DNA from 2 places in the Kocuria sp. HSID17590 genome. Region 2 is predicted to be linked to the other one. Evidence: predicted binding sites of a transcription regulator. Region 2 holds the regulator's gene; the other holds the start of a gene.
What was found. Region 2 encodes HspR, which represses chaperone genes until heat shock. Its sites were predicted from a motif close to AAGTTGAGTCNNNNNGACTCAACTT; they were not measured.
Positions count from the first base shown of each region.

Region 1: the regulator HspR is predicted to act here: its motif matches at 4,288-4,312, upstream of D8M39_RS09210 (Hsp20/alpha crystallin family protein).

Region 1 is NZ_RBMB01000022.1:54,656-60,937, reverse strand. Features, by position in the region: partial or broken gene D8M39_RS09230 (alpha/beta hydrolase) at 1-956, shown strand, start outside; gene D8M39_RS09225 (hypothetical protein) at 1,024-1,587, opposite strand; gene D8M39_RS09220 (CDP-alcohol phosphatidyltransferase family protein) at 1,841-2,503, shown strand; gene D8M39_RS09215 (phosphatidate cytidylyltransferase) at 2,510-3,505, shown strand; gene D8M39_RS09210 (Hsp20/alpha crystallin family protein) at 3,739-4,212, opposite strand; gene D8M39_RS09205 (ChaB family protein) at 4,517-4,936, shown strand; gene D8M39_RS09200 (hypothetical protein) at 5,098-5,586, shown strand; gene D8M39_RS09195 (GNAT family N-acetyltransferase) at 5,734-6,213, opposite strand; gene D8M39_RS09190 (1-phosphofructokinase family hexose kinase) at 6,275-6,282, shown strand, end outside.
Region 2 is NZ_RBMB01000029.1:8,621-19,762, reverse strand. Features, by position in the region: gene D8M39_RS10105 (sodium:alanine symporter family protein) at 1-281, shown strand, start outside; gene D8M39_RS10100 (D-hexose-6-phosphate mutarotase) at 411-1,283, opposite strand; gene D8M39_RS10095 (amino acid permease) at 1,348-2,808, opposite strand; gene D8M39_RS10090 (sodium:alanine symporter family protein) at 2,950-4,416, opposite strand; gene D8M39_RS10085 (multidrug effflux MFS transporter) at 4,664-5,914, opposite strand; gene trmB (tRNA (guanosine(46)-N7)-methyltransferase TrmB) at 6,061-7,011, shown strand; gene D8M39_RS10075 (BCCT family transporter) at 7,047-8,807, opposite strand; gene D8M39_RS13250 (hypothetical protein) at 8,834-8,992, opposite strand; gene D8M39_RS10070 (heat shock protein transcriptional repressor HspR) at 9,255-9,764, opposite strand; gene D8M39_RS10065 (DnaJ C-terminal domain-containing protein) at 9,766-10,827, opposite strand; gene D8M39_RS10060 (nucleotide exchange factor GrpE) at 10,911-11,142, opposite strand, start outside.

The sequences.
Region 1 (6,282 bases), on a different contig from region 2:
ACCCGGAACCCCGTGCGACGGCCGAGCCGGTCCTGGCGGAGGTTGCGGAGCCGACGCCGGACGTGGTCCTGGTCCCGGCGGACCCCGCGCTGCGGGTGACCGACCAGGGGCTGCGGGTGCTGCCCAACGTGTGGGAGTCCGAGGAGAAGCTGCTGGCCTCCCTCGCCCGGCCCCGTGAGGAGGCCGCACCGCACCGGTCCATGCACAGGCGCGTGGAGTTCCAGAAGGTCATGGTGGCCGGACGGCCGGTGGTCGTCGCCCGCCCACGGACCCCGCTCGCGGACGCCCCCGTGGTGGTCCACTGGCACGGCGGCGCGTACGTGCACCCCGTGACCACCACGCACTGGCGGTGGATCGACGCGCTGATCCAGCGCACCGGGGCCACCGTGGTGGTGCCGGGCTACGGGCTCGCCCCGGACCACACGGTGGACGAGGCGCTGGCCCTGGCCGACGGCGTGTGGGACCTGGCGCACGGCCTCGGGCCGCGGGTGTTCCTCTCCGGCGACTCGGCCGGTGGCGGCCTGGCGGTCGCTCAGGCCATGCGGCTGCGCGATGCGGGGATGGGTGCGCCTGCCGGGCTGATCCTGATCTCCCCGTGGGTGGACGCGACCGTGAGCAACCCGGAGATCGAGCAGTACCGCTCTGTGGACCACATGCTGGACACCGAGGGCCCGCGCGCCGCGGCCCGCTGGTGGGCGGGCACCCGTGAGGTCACGGATCCCGCGGTGAGCCCCGCGTTCGGGGACGTCCACGGGCTGCCGCGCACGTTCGTGCTGCAGGGGGACCGGGACATGCTCTACCCGGACACCATGGAGTTCGTCACGGACCTGGTCCGCGCAGGCGTGGACACCACCACCGTGGTGTGCGAGGGCGGGCCCCACGTGTACGCGCTGATGGTGTGGTCCGAGCGCGCCACCGAGGACCTCGACCGCGTGGTGCGCTGGATGGGCCGCTGAGCGTCCCTCGCGCCGGCTCGACGGGCCCCGGGTGCCGACCGTTGCGGTCGGTGTCCGGGGCCCGTTCTCAGTCCCTGCCCACCGTGCGGAAGTACCACGCGTAGAACGCGGTCCATCCGGTGCCGAAGATCGCCCACCGCACCCGCTCGGGGGCGTGCGGCCAGAGCCGGCCGTGCAGGGCGGAGATCCCGCCGACCGCGGCCGTGACCACCACGAAGCGCGGGGTCCGCGCGGGCACGGACCACGCGAGGAACCGGGGCAGCGGGTCTCCGCGCAGTCCGGCGGTGCGGGCGTAGAGCTTGTAGGGGGTGCCCCGCAGCGGGCCCAGGAGCACGGCCGTGAACCCCCGCGCGGCCATCTCCCGCTCCACGCGCTCGACCATGGCGGGGGAGACCGCGGGGATCCGGGCGAGCATCCTGGCGGAGTCGTCCCCGGTGGCACGCGCGCCCCAGCGGTGCACCACGGCGCCGCCCACCAGCGCGCCCGCGGTGGCCGACGCCGCGCCCGTGAGCCCGCGGGGCAGGTTCCGGAGGGCGACCGCGGAGAGCCACACGTCCGGGACCACGAAGAACGCAGTGGCCTCGGCGAACCCCCACAGCCCGGCTACGGCGTGGTCACGCAGCGCGCTCACCGTGCTCCTCCGCTCCGGGGGCGCGCACGGTGCGTCACGGCGGCTCCCGGGACGGCGCGCGGCCCGTCTCCGCAGGTCAGCCGTGCCTGGCGCGAGGGCCAAGGTGGTGCGGGCTCTTCAAAGGTGCTGCTGTGCACGGTGGTCTCCCGGTGGGATCGAGGTGGCGCGGTTGTGGACATCCAACCACCACGGGCCCGCGGGTGTGCCACTGTTGGCGCAGATCCACAGTCCCCACGGCCCGAGGAGACGCCGCATGGCCACCACCGATCCCCTGCGCAGGCCCATCCCGCAGCGTTCCGCCGGGTGGGCCACCGCCATCGCGGGTGCCCTGCAGCGCGCGGGCCTGCGCCCCAACCACATCTCGGTGGCCTCGGTGCTCGTCTCCCTGGTGGGCTGCGGGTGCCTGGTGGTCTCGGTCCACGCGGACGATGCCGCCCGCGCCCTCTCTCTCGTCCTCGCCGCGCTCTGCATCCCCCTGCGTCTGCTGTGCAACATGTTCGACGGGATGCTCGCCGTGGAGGGCGGGCTTCGCACCCCCACGGGGGAGCTCTACAACGAGGTGCCGGACCGGATCTCGGACCTGGCGCTGCTCGCGGGGGCCGGCTGGGCGGCGTCGTCCGTAGCGGGCGGTGCAGCCCTTGGGTGGCTGGCTGGGAGCCTCGCGGTGCTCACCGCTTACGTGCGCACCCTGGGTGTGAGCGCGGGGTGCGCGCAGCAGTTCGGCGGGGTGCTGCCCAAGCAGCGGCGCATGTGGCTGCTCATGGCAGGGATCCTGCTGAGCGTCACCGAGCCGTGGTGGGGGTGGCCGCGCGGGACCGTCCTGTGGGTCACGCTCGTGCTCGTGGTGCTGGGGTGCGCGCTGACCGTGGCCACCCGGCTGCGGGCCGTGGCGCGCGAACTGCGGGAGAAGGGGTAGGCCGTCATGGTGATCGGACTGCTGGGCGGGCCCACGTGGTGGTTCCTCTCCGGACTGCTGGGGTTCCTGGTGCTGGCCACCGTGGTGGCGGAGCTGATGTACCGGCGCACGGCGTCGGAGGGGCTGCGAGCCACGCTGCTGAACGTGCGGCAGCGGATCTTCGCGTGGTGGATCATGGTGGCGGTGCTCGTGGGCAGCCTGGCGCTGGGGGAGACCGCCGTGGTGCTGCTGTTCCTCGCCCTGTCCCTGCTGGCCCTGCGGGAGTTCGCCAACCTGCTGCCGCCCGGGGAGCGGGACCACCGGGTGCTGACGTGGATCCTGGTGGTCCTGGCCCCGCTGCACTTCTGGTTCGTGTGGGAGCACTGGTACGGGATGTTCGCCATCTTCATCCCGGTGTACGCGTTCCTGTTCCTGCCCGTGCTGCTCGCGCTGTCCGGGCGCACGGAGTCCTTCCTGCACCGGGCCGCCCTGAGCCAGTGGGGTCTCATGGTGTGCGTCTACGCCCTGAGCTACCTCCCGGCCGTGCTGCAGCTGCCCGTGGCCATCCATCACGGCAAGGCCGCGGCGGACGGTTCCGCCGTGGGGTCTGGTGGCGTGGAGGCGGGGGCACTGCTGCTGTTCCTCGCGGTGGTGGTGCAGGGCTCGGACGTCCTGCAGTACCTCTGGGGCAAGACCATGGGCCGGCACCGGATCGCGCCCACCGTGAGTCCCAACAAGACGTGGGAGGGCTTCGTGGGCGGGGTCCTCTCCGCCACGGCCCTGGGCGCCGCGCTGTGGTGGCTGACCCCGTTCACCCCGTGGCAGGCCGGGGTGCTGGCCCTGGTCTCCTGCCTGCTGGGCTTCCTGGGCGGGCTCGTGATGAGCAGCCTCAAACGGGACCGCGGCATCAAGGACTTCGGCGCCCTCATCCCGGGTCACGGCGGGATCCTGGACCGGATGGACTCCCTGATCTTCGCGGCACCGGTGTTCTTCCACCTCACCCGGTTCTTCTTCGCGGGCTGAGCCGCGCACCACCGCGCACCGCCGCACAGCATGGGCGACGCCGCGCGCGCCGTCGCGGGCGGTCCCGGAGGAGGACCGGACATCGCGACGCCGCGTCGGCGGCTCCTCACGCGGTGGGGCGGACGCTACGGGGCCCCGTGCGTGGAATCCCCGTCGGGCATGCACGAGGGCCCGCGGGAGATCCCGCGGGCCCTCGTGGCTCACTCAGTGCATCCCGGGTGATGCCGGGGCGCTCAGCTCTCCGAGTCCTCGGAGGACTCGGTCTTCTGCTCCTGCTGGCCGTTCTCCAGCACCACGCTGTCCTGGTTCTGGCCCGTGGCCACCTGGATCTTGCGCGGCTGGGACTTAGGGGACACGGGGATGGTCACGGTGAGCACGCCGTTGTCGTACGCGGCGGTGATGTTCTCCGTGTCGATGCCCTGGCCCAGGTTCAGCTGGCGGACGAAGGAGTGGTTGCGGCGCTCGCGCACGATCCACTTGGTGTCCTTCTCCGCGGAGGGCAGGCGGCGCTGCGCGCGGATGGTCAGCAGCTGGCCGTCCACGTCCACGTCCACGCTGGTGGGGTCGATGCCCGGGAGGTCTGCGGCGAGGTAGTAGTTGGAGCCCCGGCGGAACAGGTCCATGGGCATCTGCTCCAGGCCGTTGCGGGTGGAGAGGACCTGGTTGGCGAAGTTCTGGACCTCGGTGAACGGATCGAAAGTAGCCATGACAGTCATTCCTTCCGTGTGCGTGACCTCCGTGGAGCGCTCGGCCGCTGGTGTCCGGATCCGGCGCTGTCACGTTTCTTGAGTCCCACTGACTCAACTACGAAGAATATAGCACTCGGTACAGCAGAGTGCCAAGGGTTCCGGCACCTATCTTGAGCGGACCATGCTCAAGGCGAGCGGCGGTGCTTCCACGGACCCTCGCCCGGCCGTCTCGGGAGGTGACGGGCCCGAAAGGGTGGGGCGGGCGGCGTCGTCGTTCCTAGAATCGAAGCACCGGAGACATCCCCGACAGCAGGAGGACACCGTGCCGAAGGCGAAGAAGAACGGCCGCGCGCGGCAGGACGAGATTCCGTCCACGCTGCGCCGCTCCGACGAGAAGGCGCAGGACACGTTCGCGCAGGCGTACGACTCCGCACAGGAGGAGTACCAGGAGGAGTCCCGCGCGGCCCGCACGGCGTGGGCCGCGGTGAAGCACACCCACGAGAAGGTGGGGGGCCACTGGGAGCCCAAGGAGGAGAACGGCCCGTCGGACGCCAGCGCGGAAAAGGGTGGGTCCAACGAGGAGGACACCGCCGGCGGCGTGGACGCGAACGCCTCCAAGGAGCACCTCTACGAGATCGCCCAGGAGCTGGACGTCCAGGGCCGTTCGGGCATGACCAAGGACGAGCTGGTGGAGGCCATCGGGAAGGCGAACGACAAGAGGACGCGGGAGGCGCGGGACTGAGGTGACGCGAAGCGTGAACTCCGGTTCCCGTGCATCGGGACCATCTCCCCTCAGCTCGAACCAAGGGTTTTCTCGGCAGTCATCGGTGTCGCGCCCCGCAGTACGCTTCACGAAGGGCCCGGTACGAGCTCTACTCCCACGTCTTTGTTGATGAGTCCAAAGTGGGCGGCTACTACGTGGCGGCAAGTGCGGTTGCCGCCGGAGACGTGAACCGCGCCCGAAAGGCTGTTCGGTCCTTGGCGCTGCCTGGTCCGAAGAGGATCCATTTCACCGATGAACGCGATGACCGCCGCAAGAAGCTGCTGAAGGAGTTCTCCGCCCTCGACACCGTGGTGAACGTGTACGTGGCGCGAGGGCTCAGAGACAAGGAAGCCAGGCCGCTGTGTCTGGGGGCCCTCGCGCGAGATGCTGCGGCCAGCGGCGCGGACCACTTGAGCGTGGAAAAGGACGAGTCTTCGTATGCCCACGACAAGAAGATCATCGGGCAGGCGCTCCAGTCCTCCGAGAACCGACCGCGCTACGACTTTCCCAGGGCGCACGAAGAGACACTGCTCTGGGTGTCCGATGCCGTGGCGTGGTGCTACCAGAAGCGTGGCCGCTGGACGGGATTGGCCGCTCCGCTGGTGGCTGACGTGGTGGAGCTGACCTGACCTGTTATAAGCGCGAGCCAGGCTCGTCGAACGGTGCGGATGACTGCCTGGCCTACTTCTCGGAGCTGGTGCTCCTCGCGAGTCCCACTATGGCCACCCCCGGGTCGGACGTCACGCCCTTGAGCGGCCACACGGGCCACCTCCGCCCTAGAGCACCCGCCCCAGGAACACCGAAGCGGTGGTGTCCCGGTGGAAGGACTCCACCGGTTCGTAGCCGCGGTTGCGGAACATCGCGATGCCCTCGGTCATCTCGGGGTTCAGGGAGACCACCGCGGTGCTGGCGCCGAAGGAGCGCACCTTGTTCTCGAGCGCCCGGACCAGGGTGCGGGCGTGGCCCCGGCCGCGGTGCTCCGGCGCCACCCAGATCCGGCGCAGCTCTACCCGGTCGTCGTCGATCCTGCGGACCGCGCCGCACGCGATCACCTCGCCCGTGACCAGGTCGGTCATCAGGAAGAAGTCCCCGTGGGGCGGGGTGACGTCCTCGGGGCCGGTCACCTCGGTGAGCTCGGGGTCGAACCCGCCGTCGATGCGGTGGTCGAGCTCGCTGAAGTACGCGCCCAGGGCCGCCAGGGTGTGCTCGCTGGCGGCCTGGCCCTCCACGATGCGGACCGGTGCGGTGGAATTCATCCCACCATGGTGGCACCTCGGTGTGCTGTTCACCAGGGACCGCGTGCGGTAGCTTTCGTGCGTGACCGA
Region 2 (11,142 bases):
TCATGAACGGCTTCATGGCCATCCCCAACCTGATCGGACTGGTCCTGCTGTCAGGTCTCGTGGTGCGCGAGACGAACCTCTACCTGAAGCACGATCCCAAGTTCAACGCCACCGCCCAGGAGGTGGACGCCTTCATGGGCGCCCACCCCGGCGCCCTGGACGCGCAGATCCACCACACCGTGGACCTCACCTCCTCGAAGCCCGCCCTCTCGGAGACCGGTTCGGCACCCGCTCCGCGTTCCGACGACGACGCCGCGGCCGGGTCCGGCGCGCGCGCCTGACGGTTCCGGGGGTCGCCCGCGGGCAGTTCCACGGGTCACCCGTGGACAGGCGGCTCACGCCTGCGGGGCGGCGACCGCGCGCGGGGCGGGCCGGGGACCTCGGCCCCGCGCCCACCCGGACCGGACCGCTCAGCCCTGCAACGCGGCGTCGTCCTCGGACAGCGGTTCCACCTCGATGACCTGGGCGAGCACGTGGGACTCGCCGGCGGCCAGCCGCACGGGTGAGCCCATGACGTTGCCAGCCTCGACGCACAGCATCTGCTGCCACTCGTCGTCCGCGAAGTCGGACATGCCCACGGCCTTGTCCTTCCAGGGGTTCCAGACCACGGTGCTGTCGGAGCCCTCCTTGGAGACCACGAGCGTGCGCCCGAGGTCCGGGTCCAGGACCCGGACCTCGCCGCGGTGGGCGAAGACGGCGTCGGTCTCGCCCTCGACGGTGAGGTCCCCCACCTGCGTGCGCTGCTCCTTGGTGACCTTGTCGTGGAACGGCACGCCGTCCAGCCCGCGGACGCGCACGCGGGTGGCATCGCCCACGCTGAGGTAGGTGTGCAGGGCCTCCTCGATCTCGAAGGTCTCCTCACCGGTGTTGGTGACGCTCAGCTCCAGGCGCAGTGCGGAGCCCACGCTCATGCGCAGGGTGGCGGAGAACTCGTGCGGGAAGGACTCGCGCAGCTGCTCGGAGACGTCCTGGGGGGTGAGGGTGAAGCTCGCGAACGCGTTGCCGGCGTCGTCCTGGCCCTGATCGTCCAGGTGCCACTCGGTGATCCGGGCGAAGCCGTGGGCGGGGGTCATCTCACCGGTGCGGCCGGGACCAAACCACGGGAAGCACACGGGCACGCCGCCACGGATCGCACGCCCGGTCTCGGTGGCGGCGCGGGAGGAGACCCACAGGACGGGCTCGTGGCCCTCCGGGGCCCAGGACATCGCGTGGGCGCCGTAGCTCAGGACGGTTCCCTCGCCGTGCGGCGCGGTCAGGGTCAGGGGTTCGGGCAGTCGTGTCATGCCCCCACCATAGGCGGGACCGCCGCCCGTGGGCAGGACCCCGGGGCGGTGGCCCGAGGGCGGTTCAGCCCTCCGAGTGCTCGTTCTCCACGGGGCGCGCCATCTCCTGCTTGAACCACTCGAACGCCTGGCGGTGGGACTCGGTGCGGCGCACGAAGACCCACGCGACACCCAGCAGCCCGAGCCACACGGGCAGCGCGACGAGGCTCGCGGCCGTCTCCGGCTCGAGGCTCAGCGCCCACACCACGAACGCGAAGAACAGCAGCACGGCGATGCAGGCCACCACGCCGCCCGGCATCTTGTACTCGGAGGAGCGGTGGCGCTCCGGGAACTTGTGGCGGTAGCGCATGTAGGAGACCAGGATCATGGACCACACGAACATGAACAGCAGCGAGGCCACCGAGGTGATGAGGGTGAACGCCTCGATGATCGAGTCCCCGGCGTAGAGCACGGGGATGGTCAGCAGCAGCACCAGGGCCGTGACGTAGAGGGCCCGCACCGGAACACCCACCTTGTTCAGACCGGTGAACAGCCGCGGTGCGCTGCCCTCCGCCGCGAGGCCGAAGAGCATGCGCGAGGTGGAGAAGACACCGGAGTTCGAGGAGGACATCGCGGAGGTCAGCACCACGAAGTTCACCACGGAGGCCGCGCCCGCCAGCCCGGCCAGCGCGAACATGGCCACGAACGGAGACTGCTCCGGGTCGATCGCACGCCACGGGGTGACCACCAGGATGGCCAGCAGGGAGCCCACGTAGAAGATGAGGATGCGCACGGGCACCGAGTTGATCGCGCGCGGCAGGGTCTTGCGGGGATCGCGCGCCTCGGCGGCGGTGGTGCCCACGAGCTCCACACCCACGAACGCGAAGACCGCGATCTGGAAGCCCGCGACCACGCCCATGGCGCCGTGCGGGAACCACCCGCCGTCGTTCCACAGGTTGGAGATCTGCGCCACGTCACCGTCAGGGGACGTGAAGTGCGTCAGGGCCATGACCGCGCCCGTGACGATCAGCGCCAGGATGGCCACGATCTTGATGAGCGCGAACCAGAACTCCATCTCGCCGAAGTTCTTCACGCTCACGGCGTTGAGCAGGAAGACGACGGCGAGCACCGCCACCGTGGGCAGCCACAGGGGAATCCCGGGCCACCAGAACTGCATGTAGCCGGTGATGGCCACGAGCTCCGCGATCGCGGTGACGATCCAGCAGAACCAGTAGGACCAGCCCACGAAGAAGCCCGCCCAGGGCCCGATCAGGTCCGCCGCGAAGTCCGCGAACGTCTTGTAGTGCAGGTTGGACAGCAGCAGCTCCCCCATGGCCCGCATCATGAAGTACAGGAAGAACCCGATCACCATGTAGACGAAGACCACCGAGGGCCCCGCCAGGGAGATGGTGCGCCCGGAGCCCATGAACAGGCCGGTGCCGATGGCGCCGCCGATCGCGATGAGCTGGATGTGCCGGTTGCTCAGACCTCGAGGGGGACCCGAGTGGGCGTGGGGCGGGGACACGGCGGTGGAGCTGTTGGTCATGTGTGCTGAGATTACACCTCCGCACCCCCGTCTCCGTGGCGTGGCGCACACGGGCGCGGCTCGCCTTCCCGGGAGCGGGGAGGCGGGCCGCGGGACCCGCGGAACGGGCCGGGGACGACGTCGTGCCGTCCGGACCGCGGGTCAGCGCGTGCGGGGTGCCCCCGCCCGCTCCGGGGCCACGTAGCTGTCGATCGCGCCGGGGCGGCCCTCCATGAAGCCGTCCACCTGCACCTTGCCGGCCCGCAGCTGGGGGTCGTTGCGCAGGTAGTGCTTGGTCTCCCGCGCCACGAGGCCCGAGAGGATGATCAGGCCGATCAGGTTGGGGATGGCCATGAGCCCGTTCATGAGGTCCGCGAAGGACCACACGATGGCCAGGGGCACGCTGCAGCCCACGAACACGATGACCGAGAAGAACACGCGGTAGGGCATCACCGAGGCGCGGCCGAAGAGCCGCTCCATGCAGCGCTCGCCGTAGTAGGCCCAGCCCAGGATGGTGGAGTACGCGAAGAGCACCAGGCCGAGCGTCACGATCAGGTGGCCCCAGCCGCCGGGCAGGCCGTGGCTGAACGCGTCACCGGTCATGGTCGCGGCGAAGTCCTTGCCCTGCTCCCACACGCCGGTGGTCACGATGACCAGGCCCGTGCAGGTGACCACGATGATCGTGTCGATGAACGTCTGGGTCATGGACACCAGGCCCTGGCGCACGGGGTGCGTGGTCTGAGCGGCGGCCGCGGCGATGGCCGCCGAGCCCATGCCGGACTCGTTGGAGAAGATGCCGCGGGCCACGCCCATCTGAACCACGATGATGATCGCCGAGCCGGCGAAGCCGCCCACGGCGGAGTGGCCGGTGAACGCCGAGGCGAAAATGGTGCCGAACGCGGCGGGCACGGCGTCGATGTTGACGACCAGGATGAACAGCGCACCCAGCACGTAGAAGACGATCATCACGGGCACGAGACCCGCGGTGACCTTGCCGATGGACTTGATGCCGCCCACGAGCACGAGCAGCGTGAGCACGGCCAGCACAAGGCCGGTGATCCACACGGGCACGCCGAAGGAGGACTCCACGTTCGCGGAGATCGAGTTGCCCTGGGTCATGTTGCCGATGCCGAACGAGGCCAGCACCGCGGCGACCGCGAAGAAGATCGAGAGGAACTTGCCGAAGCCATTGGGGATGCCGCGGAACAGGTAGTACTGGGGTCCGCCGGAGATCTCGCCCTTGGCGTCCCGTGTGCGGAAGCGCACGCCCAGGAACGCCTCCGAGTACTTGGACGCCATGCCCAGCACGCCGGTGACCCACATCCAGAACAGCGCGCCGGGCCCGCCGATGGACAGCGCGGTGGCCACGCCCACGATGTTGCCCGTGCCCACCGTGGCCGCGAGCGCCGTGGTCAGGGCCTGGAACTGGGAGACGTCACCGCCGGGGGCGTCGTGGTCCTTGCGCTCGAACAGCGCGAGCCGCAGCGCGGGGATCAGCTTGGTGAGCTGGAGTCCTCCGAGCCGGATGGTCAGGTAGATGCCCGTGCCCAGTAGCAGGGGGATCAGCAGGAACGGTCCCCAGACGAACCCGTCCAGGGTGTCGAGGATGGATTGCAGCGCGTCGAGCATGGAAGTGTCCCTCGGTCGTGTGGGGGCCGGAAGCGGTGAATTTCCCGCGGGAACCGTCACCATTTCGGAAAGTGAACCACACCACGGACCCTGCCCGGGGACTCTGCGCTTCATTGCGGGCCATGTCGCGCGGCGGGTGCGGCCGACGACGTCGTCGGGCTCGCGTCGTCTGCCGGGGCCAGCGCGGCGCCGTCGCGCAGAACTGGGGCTGCCCGGCGTCGTGCCGGACGCGGGTGCCGCGCCGCGTTCAGGCACCGCTCTGCGCGTGGTGGGAGTTCGCCAGCCGCACAGTCACCACGGAGACCGCCGCGCACACCGCCATGCACACCGCCATGGGGACGGCGCTGCCCTCCCCCGCGAGCCCCGTCAGGGGCGTGACGATCCCTGCCATCACGAACTGGCCCATGCCCACGACCGCCGAGCCGGTCCCGGAGAGCTTCTTGTGCTGGGCGCGCTGCTGCGCCAGGGCCACGGCGTTGCCCAGCACGAAGCCCATGCATGCCTGGGCCAGGAAGATCAGCACCAGGGTGACCGTGCCCAGGACACCCAGCAGCACGAGCACCACGTTCAGAACTGAGAACACTGTCAGACCCACCACGCCCACCAGCAGCAGGGACTCCGGGGACCGGCTTCCCACGAGCTTGGTGTTGACCACGCCCGTGGCGATGGACCCGCACGCGTTGAGCGCGAAGATCGCGGAGTACGCCAGCGCGCTGTAGCCCAGCACGTTCTGGATCACGAACGAGGACGCGGAGATGTAGGAGAACAGGGCGCCGAAGGCGAACGCGAAGCTCAGCGCGTAGCGGCGGAACACGCGGTCGCGGAGCACCTCCCCGGCGTTGCGGAAGATCCGTCCCAGCCCGCCGCCCGAGCGCGCCTCGCGCGGCAGCGTCTCCGGGATGACGAACACGGAGCACGCGAGCATGACCACGCCGAAGCCGGTGAGCACCCAGAACACCACACGCCAGTCCGCCACGGTGGCGATCACCCCGCCGGCCAGCGGTGCAACCACCGGTGCGAGGGACGTGATGAGCGAGAGCACCGAGTAGAGCTGGGCGGCGCGGTGGCCACGGGCGATGTCCGAGACCACCGCGCGGGCGATCACCACCCCGGCCGCGCCCGCGACGCCCTGGACGAACCGCAGGGCCAGCACCACGCGGATGTCCGTGGTGAAGATGATGACCACCGAGGAGAGAAGAAACAGTGCCGTGCCCGCGACCATGAGCTTGTGGCGCCCCAGGACGTCCGAGAGCGGGCCGAGCACGAACTGCCCGATCGCCATGCCCACCATGTAGGCGGTGAGGCTCAGCTGAACCATGCTGGCCGTGGTGTCGAACCACTGGGACATCTCCGGCATGGACGCCAGGTACATGTCCGTGGCCATGGGGCTCACGGCGGAGAGGACGCCCAGCGCGCCCACGAACACCACCCGGTCCAGGCGCGGGTTCAACCCCAGTCTGCTGCGAACTGGCTCGGGTGCTCCGGAGCTCTGGGACATGCGGGATCTCCTGGGCGCGCGACGACGCGGCAACGGGGGTGGGATGCCCCCATGCTAGTCGCACGCGCGGTGGCGGATCGTGGGGGTCCGCGCGCAGGCCCGCGGGATCCGCCACACCTCGCGCGCCCCACCTAGGATGTTCCACGATGGAATCCAGCGACCGCACCCCACAGCACCCCGTCCCCGAACGCCCTGTCTCCGAACGCTCCGAGCACGACGCCGCCCTTCCGGGTGCTGGTGCCGAGCGCACCCCCGCGGGCCCCACCTCCGGCGGCCCCGCGGCCGCTGCAGGACAGGCCCCCGGCGCCGAGCAGGGAACCGGGGCGGGTGAGACCCCGGCGGCGGCAGCGCCGTCGAACCCGGCGTTCCACCGCCAGCCCTACTCCTTCGTGCGCCGCGGGGACCGGCTGTCCCCCAAGCGCCAGAAGGCGTGGGACGAGCACGCGGGCGAATGGGTCCTGGAGATCCCGCGCGTCATGACCGACACCTCCGTGGACCCCTCCTACCGCCTGGACCACGAGGCAGCCTTTGGGCGGGTGGCGCCGCTCGTGGTGGAGATCGGCTCGGGGCTCGGCGAGGCGATCGTGGCCCACGCCGCCGCGCACCCGGAGCTCGACCACCTGGCCGTGGAGGTCTACAAGCCCGGGATCGCGGACCTGCTCATGAAGGCGGCACAGGCCGGAGTCACCAACGTGCGCGTGGCCCAGGCCAACGCCCCGGAGGTCCTGGAGCACATGCTCGAGCCCGGCTCCGTGCACGAGCTGTGGGTGTTCTTCCCGGACCCCTGGCACAAGACCCGCCACCACAAGCGCCGGCTGGTCTCCCCCGCCTTCGCCGAGCTCGCCGCCCGCGTCCTGGAGCCGGGCGGGATCTGGCACCTGGCCACGGACTGGCAGGAGTACGCCGTGGTGATGCGCGAGGTCCTCGACGCCGCGGCTGCAGACTTCGAGAACCTCCACCCGGGCCCTCTCGCGGACGACGAGCACCCGGACACCGGCTGGGCACCCCGCTGGGAGGGCAGGATCCTCACGAGCTTCGAGCGCAAGGCCACCGAGGCCGGTCGCGTGCCGCGGGACCTGGCCTACCGGCGTCGCTGACGGCGACCGGCCCCGGGTTCGCTCCCGCCCGGGGCCTACCGCCGTCCGCTCCCCGCCGAATCCCCAGCATGGCCCTGCGAGGGCTCCCCTGTGTCATCGTGTCCCACCTCTTCCGGGACCCCCGTGAACTCGCCCGTCTCGTAGTCGTAGTCCACGGGGTTGCCGTCCTCGTCCGTGCGCTGGTACCAGTCGGTGACCTCCGGCGCGGAGGAGTCGAAGTCCGCGCCCGTGGCCCACTTGCTGTCCGGGGCGTGCTCCACGGCGAACGTGAAGTCGTCGCCGTACTCGTCGATCCCGTGGCGCACGGACTTGTCCACCGCCCAGCGCGAGTACTGCTCGCGGATGATCATCGGGTCCCGCCGCAGGTCCTTGTGCAGGGCCACGGCCATCGCGAACATGATGAGCGTGAACGGAAGGGCGGTGATCGTGATGAGGTTCTGCAGCCCGGTCAGCCCGGTCAGCGCGTTCTGCCCGCCGATCAGCAGCATCACCACGGCGATCCCGGCCATGCACAGGCCCCAGAACACCGTCACCCGCCGCTTGGGGTTGGGGTTGCCCCGCTGGGACATCTGCGAGGTCACCACGGAGGCCGAGTCCGCGGTGGTCACGAAGAAGACCGCGGGCATGACCACCACCACACCCGCCATGATCCCGGCGCCCGGCAGCCCGTCCAGGACGGTGAAGAAGATCTCCTCCGGCGGGGGCAGGGTGTCCACCGTGTTGTCCGGGGCGATCGCGCGGGTCTGCAGCTGCTGCCAGATGGCGGTGCCGCCCAGCACGGTGAAGGCCATGACCACGATGGCCGAGGGGATGAACAGCACCCCCAGCACGAACTGGCGGATGGTGCGCCCCCGGGAGATCTTGGCCACGAAGATCCCCACGAACGGCGCCCAGGAGACCCACCAGGCCCAGTAGAACGTGGTCCAGGTGGAGAGGAACTTCTGCATCTGCGGACCGTCGGACATGGACGCCGAGAGCATGTCCGGCAGCTCGGCGAAGTACGTGACGATCACCGCGGGCACGTAGTTGAGCAGGAACGCCGTGGGCCCCAGGACGAAGAAGAACAGCGCCAGGCCGATGGCCAGCACCATGTTGATGTTGGACAGCCACCGGATGCCCTTGGCCACCCCGGAGACTGCGGAGGCGATGAACCCGGCTGTCAGTACCGAGATGATGGTGAGCGCACCGGCGTTGCCCGTGGACCCCATGCCCGTGAAGATGTCCACCCCGCGGCTGATCTGCAGTGCACCGATGCCCAGCGCGGCCGCCGTGCCGAACAGGGTGGCCAGGATCGCGAGGATGTCGATGACCCGCCCCACCACGTTGTCCGTGCGCCCCTGCCGGAAGAACGGCGCGAACACGGAGCTCATGAGCGGAACCCGGCCGCGCCGGTAGGAGGTGTAGCCCACCGCCACGCCCACGAGACCGTAGATGGCCCACGCGTTGAGCCCCCAGTGCAGGGCGGCCTGCGCGGAGGCCTTCTTCATGGCCTCCATGGTCCCTGGCTCCGCGGAGCCAGGGCGCGGTGAGAGGAAGTAGGTCATCGGCTCGAACGGGCCGAAGAAGATGATGCCGATCCCGATCCCCGCGGCGAACAGCATGGCCGCCCACGACGCTGTGGAGTATGCGGGGGTGTCCCCGTCGAGGCCGAGGGGGATCCTGCCGTAGTGCGAGAACGCGAGGTACAGCAGGTAGACCAGCAGTCCGATCGCCAGCAGGTTGAAGGACCAGCCCATGTTCAGCATGGCCCAGTTCAGTGCAGCCCCGGACGCCGCGGTCAGCGAGTCCGTGTCCACGAGACCCCACACGATGAACCCGACGATCAGGCCGCCGGGGCCACGCCCACCACCAGCTTGTCCACGCCGTAGCGGACCCTCTGGTCCTCCACCGAGACGCCGGGCACCACGGCCGGGTGGATGTTGTGGGGGTAGCTGATCTCGGAGAGGAAGGACTTCGCGCCGCGCACCCCGCGCTGAGCCACCGGCTCCCGGCGGGCCTGTCCGGAGCGGCTCCCGGCGGGTCTTTGGGCGGCGGAGGGTTCGTGGGCGGCGGAGGGTCCGTGCGCTGCAGCGCGTTTCTCGTGGGGTGGGCGGGATTCTGACACGGACGGCTCCTGGGATCGGGGCGGGGCCTTCCCAGGGTATGTCCCCGCCCGTGTCCCCGCGCACACCCGGGTGCCCCCCCCGGACGACCACGGCCCCCGCACCGTCCGGAGACCGTGCGGGGACCGTGGTGGCGGGTTCTCAGCCCGGGCCGCTGCCCCGGGCCGAACGCCGTGGGGCGCCCGACGCCGCCGTGGCGGTTTCCCGGTCCGCGGTGCCGCCGGACCGCGCCGGGCGGTAGAGCATCAGCGCCTGGGAGACCTTGCGGGGGGCGCGGCGTCCCCCGCGGGCAATGCGCACCACCTCCCCGCCGGAGCCCGCGATGAAGATCTTCTCCCGCTCGCTGCGGGCCTGGCGCTCGTTCTCCAGCTCCTCCGAGAGCTCGGTGACGCGCGACTGCAGCGCCTGCACCTGGTTCTCCAGCTGCATGATCCGCTTGATCCCCTCGAGGGACACGCCCGCCTGGGAGAGCTCCTGGATCTGGCGCAGCTTCTGCACGTCCAGCTGCGAGTAGCGCCGTGCCCGCCCGGAGGCCCGCGACGGCGTCACAAGCCCCAGGCGGTCGTACTGGCGCAGGGTCTGCGGGTGCATGTCCGCGAGCTCGGCCGCCACCGAGATCACGAACCCGGGCTTCGTGAAGTCCACCGCCATCTCAGACGGCCGCTTGCGCACCCAGGTCCGCACGCGGGTCGAAGTCCTCCGTGGCGGCGGCGAAGTCCTCGAGTGCCTGCCGTGCGGCGTCGTTGATCGTGGCGGGCAGCACAATCTGCACGGTGACGATCATGTTCCCGGTGCTGGACCCGGACGTGAAACCCTTGCCCTTGACGCGCATCCGGCGCCCCGAGGAGGTGCCGGCGGGAACCTTCACGTTCACGTGGCCCCCGTCCAAGGTGGGGACCTGGACGGTCGCGCCGAGACCCGCCTCCGCCACGGAGACCGGAACGGTGACGTGCACGTCCTGGCCCTCGCGGGTGAAGAACGGGTGCTCCTTGACCTTGACGGTCACGAAGAGGTCCCCGTTGCCGCCCGGGCCGGTGTGGCCCTTGCCCGCGATCTTCAGCCGCTGACCGTCCTTGACGCCCTTGGGCACGCGCACCGTGGTGGTCTGGCCGTTGCCTCGGCGCAGCTTCACCGTGGTGCCGTTGTACGCCGAGCGCAGCGGGATGGTGGTGGTCGTGTGGATGTCCTCGCCCTTGGCGGGCGGGGCCTGGTAGCCGCTGAAGCCACCCTGAGCGCCGAACCCGGACTGGCCGCCGAAGCCGCCGCCCTGGCCCCCGCCGAACTGGGCGAAGATGTCCTCGAAACCCCCGCCACCGCCGCTGGAGGTGGTGTAGCGCCGTCGGCCGCCACCGCCGCTGGAGGTGGTGTAGCGCCGTCGGCCACCACCGCCGTTGAAGATGTCTCCGAAGATGTCCTCGAAGCCCGCTCCGCCGGCGCCGCCGGCACCCTCCGGACCGCCGGCCGTGAAGCGCGCGCCGGAGCCCATGGCCCGGATCGCGTCGTACTGCTCACGCTCCTCGGGGTCCGAGAGCACCGAGTTCGCCTCGGTGATGTCCTTGAACCGTTTCTCCGCAGCCGCATCCCCGGGGTTCTGGTCCGGGTGGTACTTGCGGGCCAGCTTGCGGTACGCCTTCTTGACGTCAGCTTGGGATGCGTCCTTGGAGACGCCCAGGACGCTGTAGAAGTCCTTGTCAATCCAGTCCTGACTGGCCATGACGCCTCCTTTCTCTTCGATGTGCTGTGATACGGCTCGGGGCGGGTCCCGTCATGTGGACCCGCCCCGAGTTCATGGTGTCGCTACGGCTGCGTCGCCACGGCCACCTGGGCCGCTCGGACGACCTTGTTGCCCACCTTGAAGCCCGAGCGCAGCACCATGGACACATGATCCGGTGCCACGTCCTGGGTGGGCTGCTGCAGAACGGCCTCGTGGATGTTCGGGTCGAACACCTCACCCACCTCGCCGATCCGCGTGAGCCCCTTCTTGGTGAGGGCCTCCTCGAGCTTCGCGGCGATCGCCGCGAACGGGCCC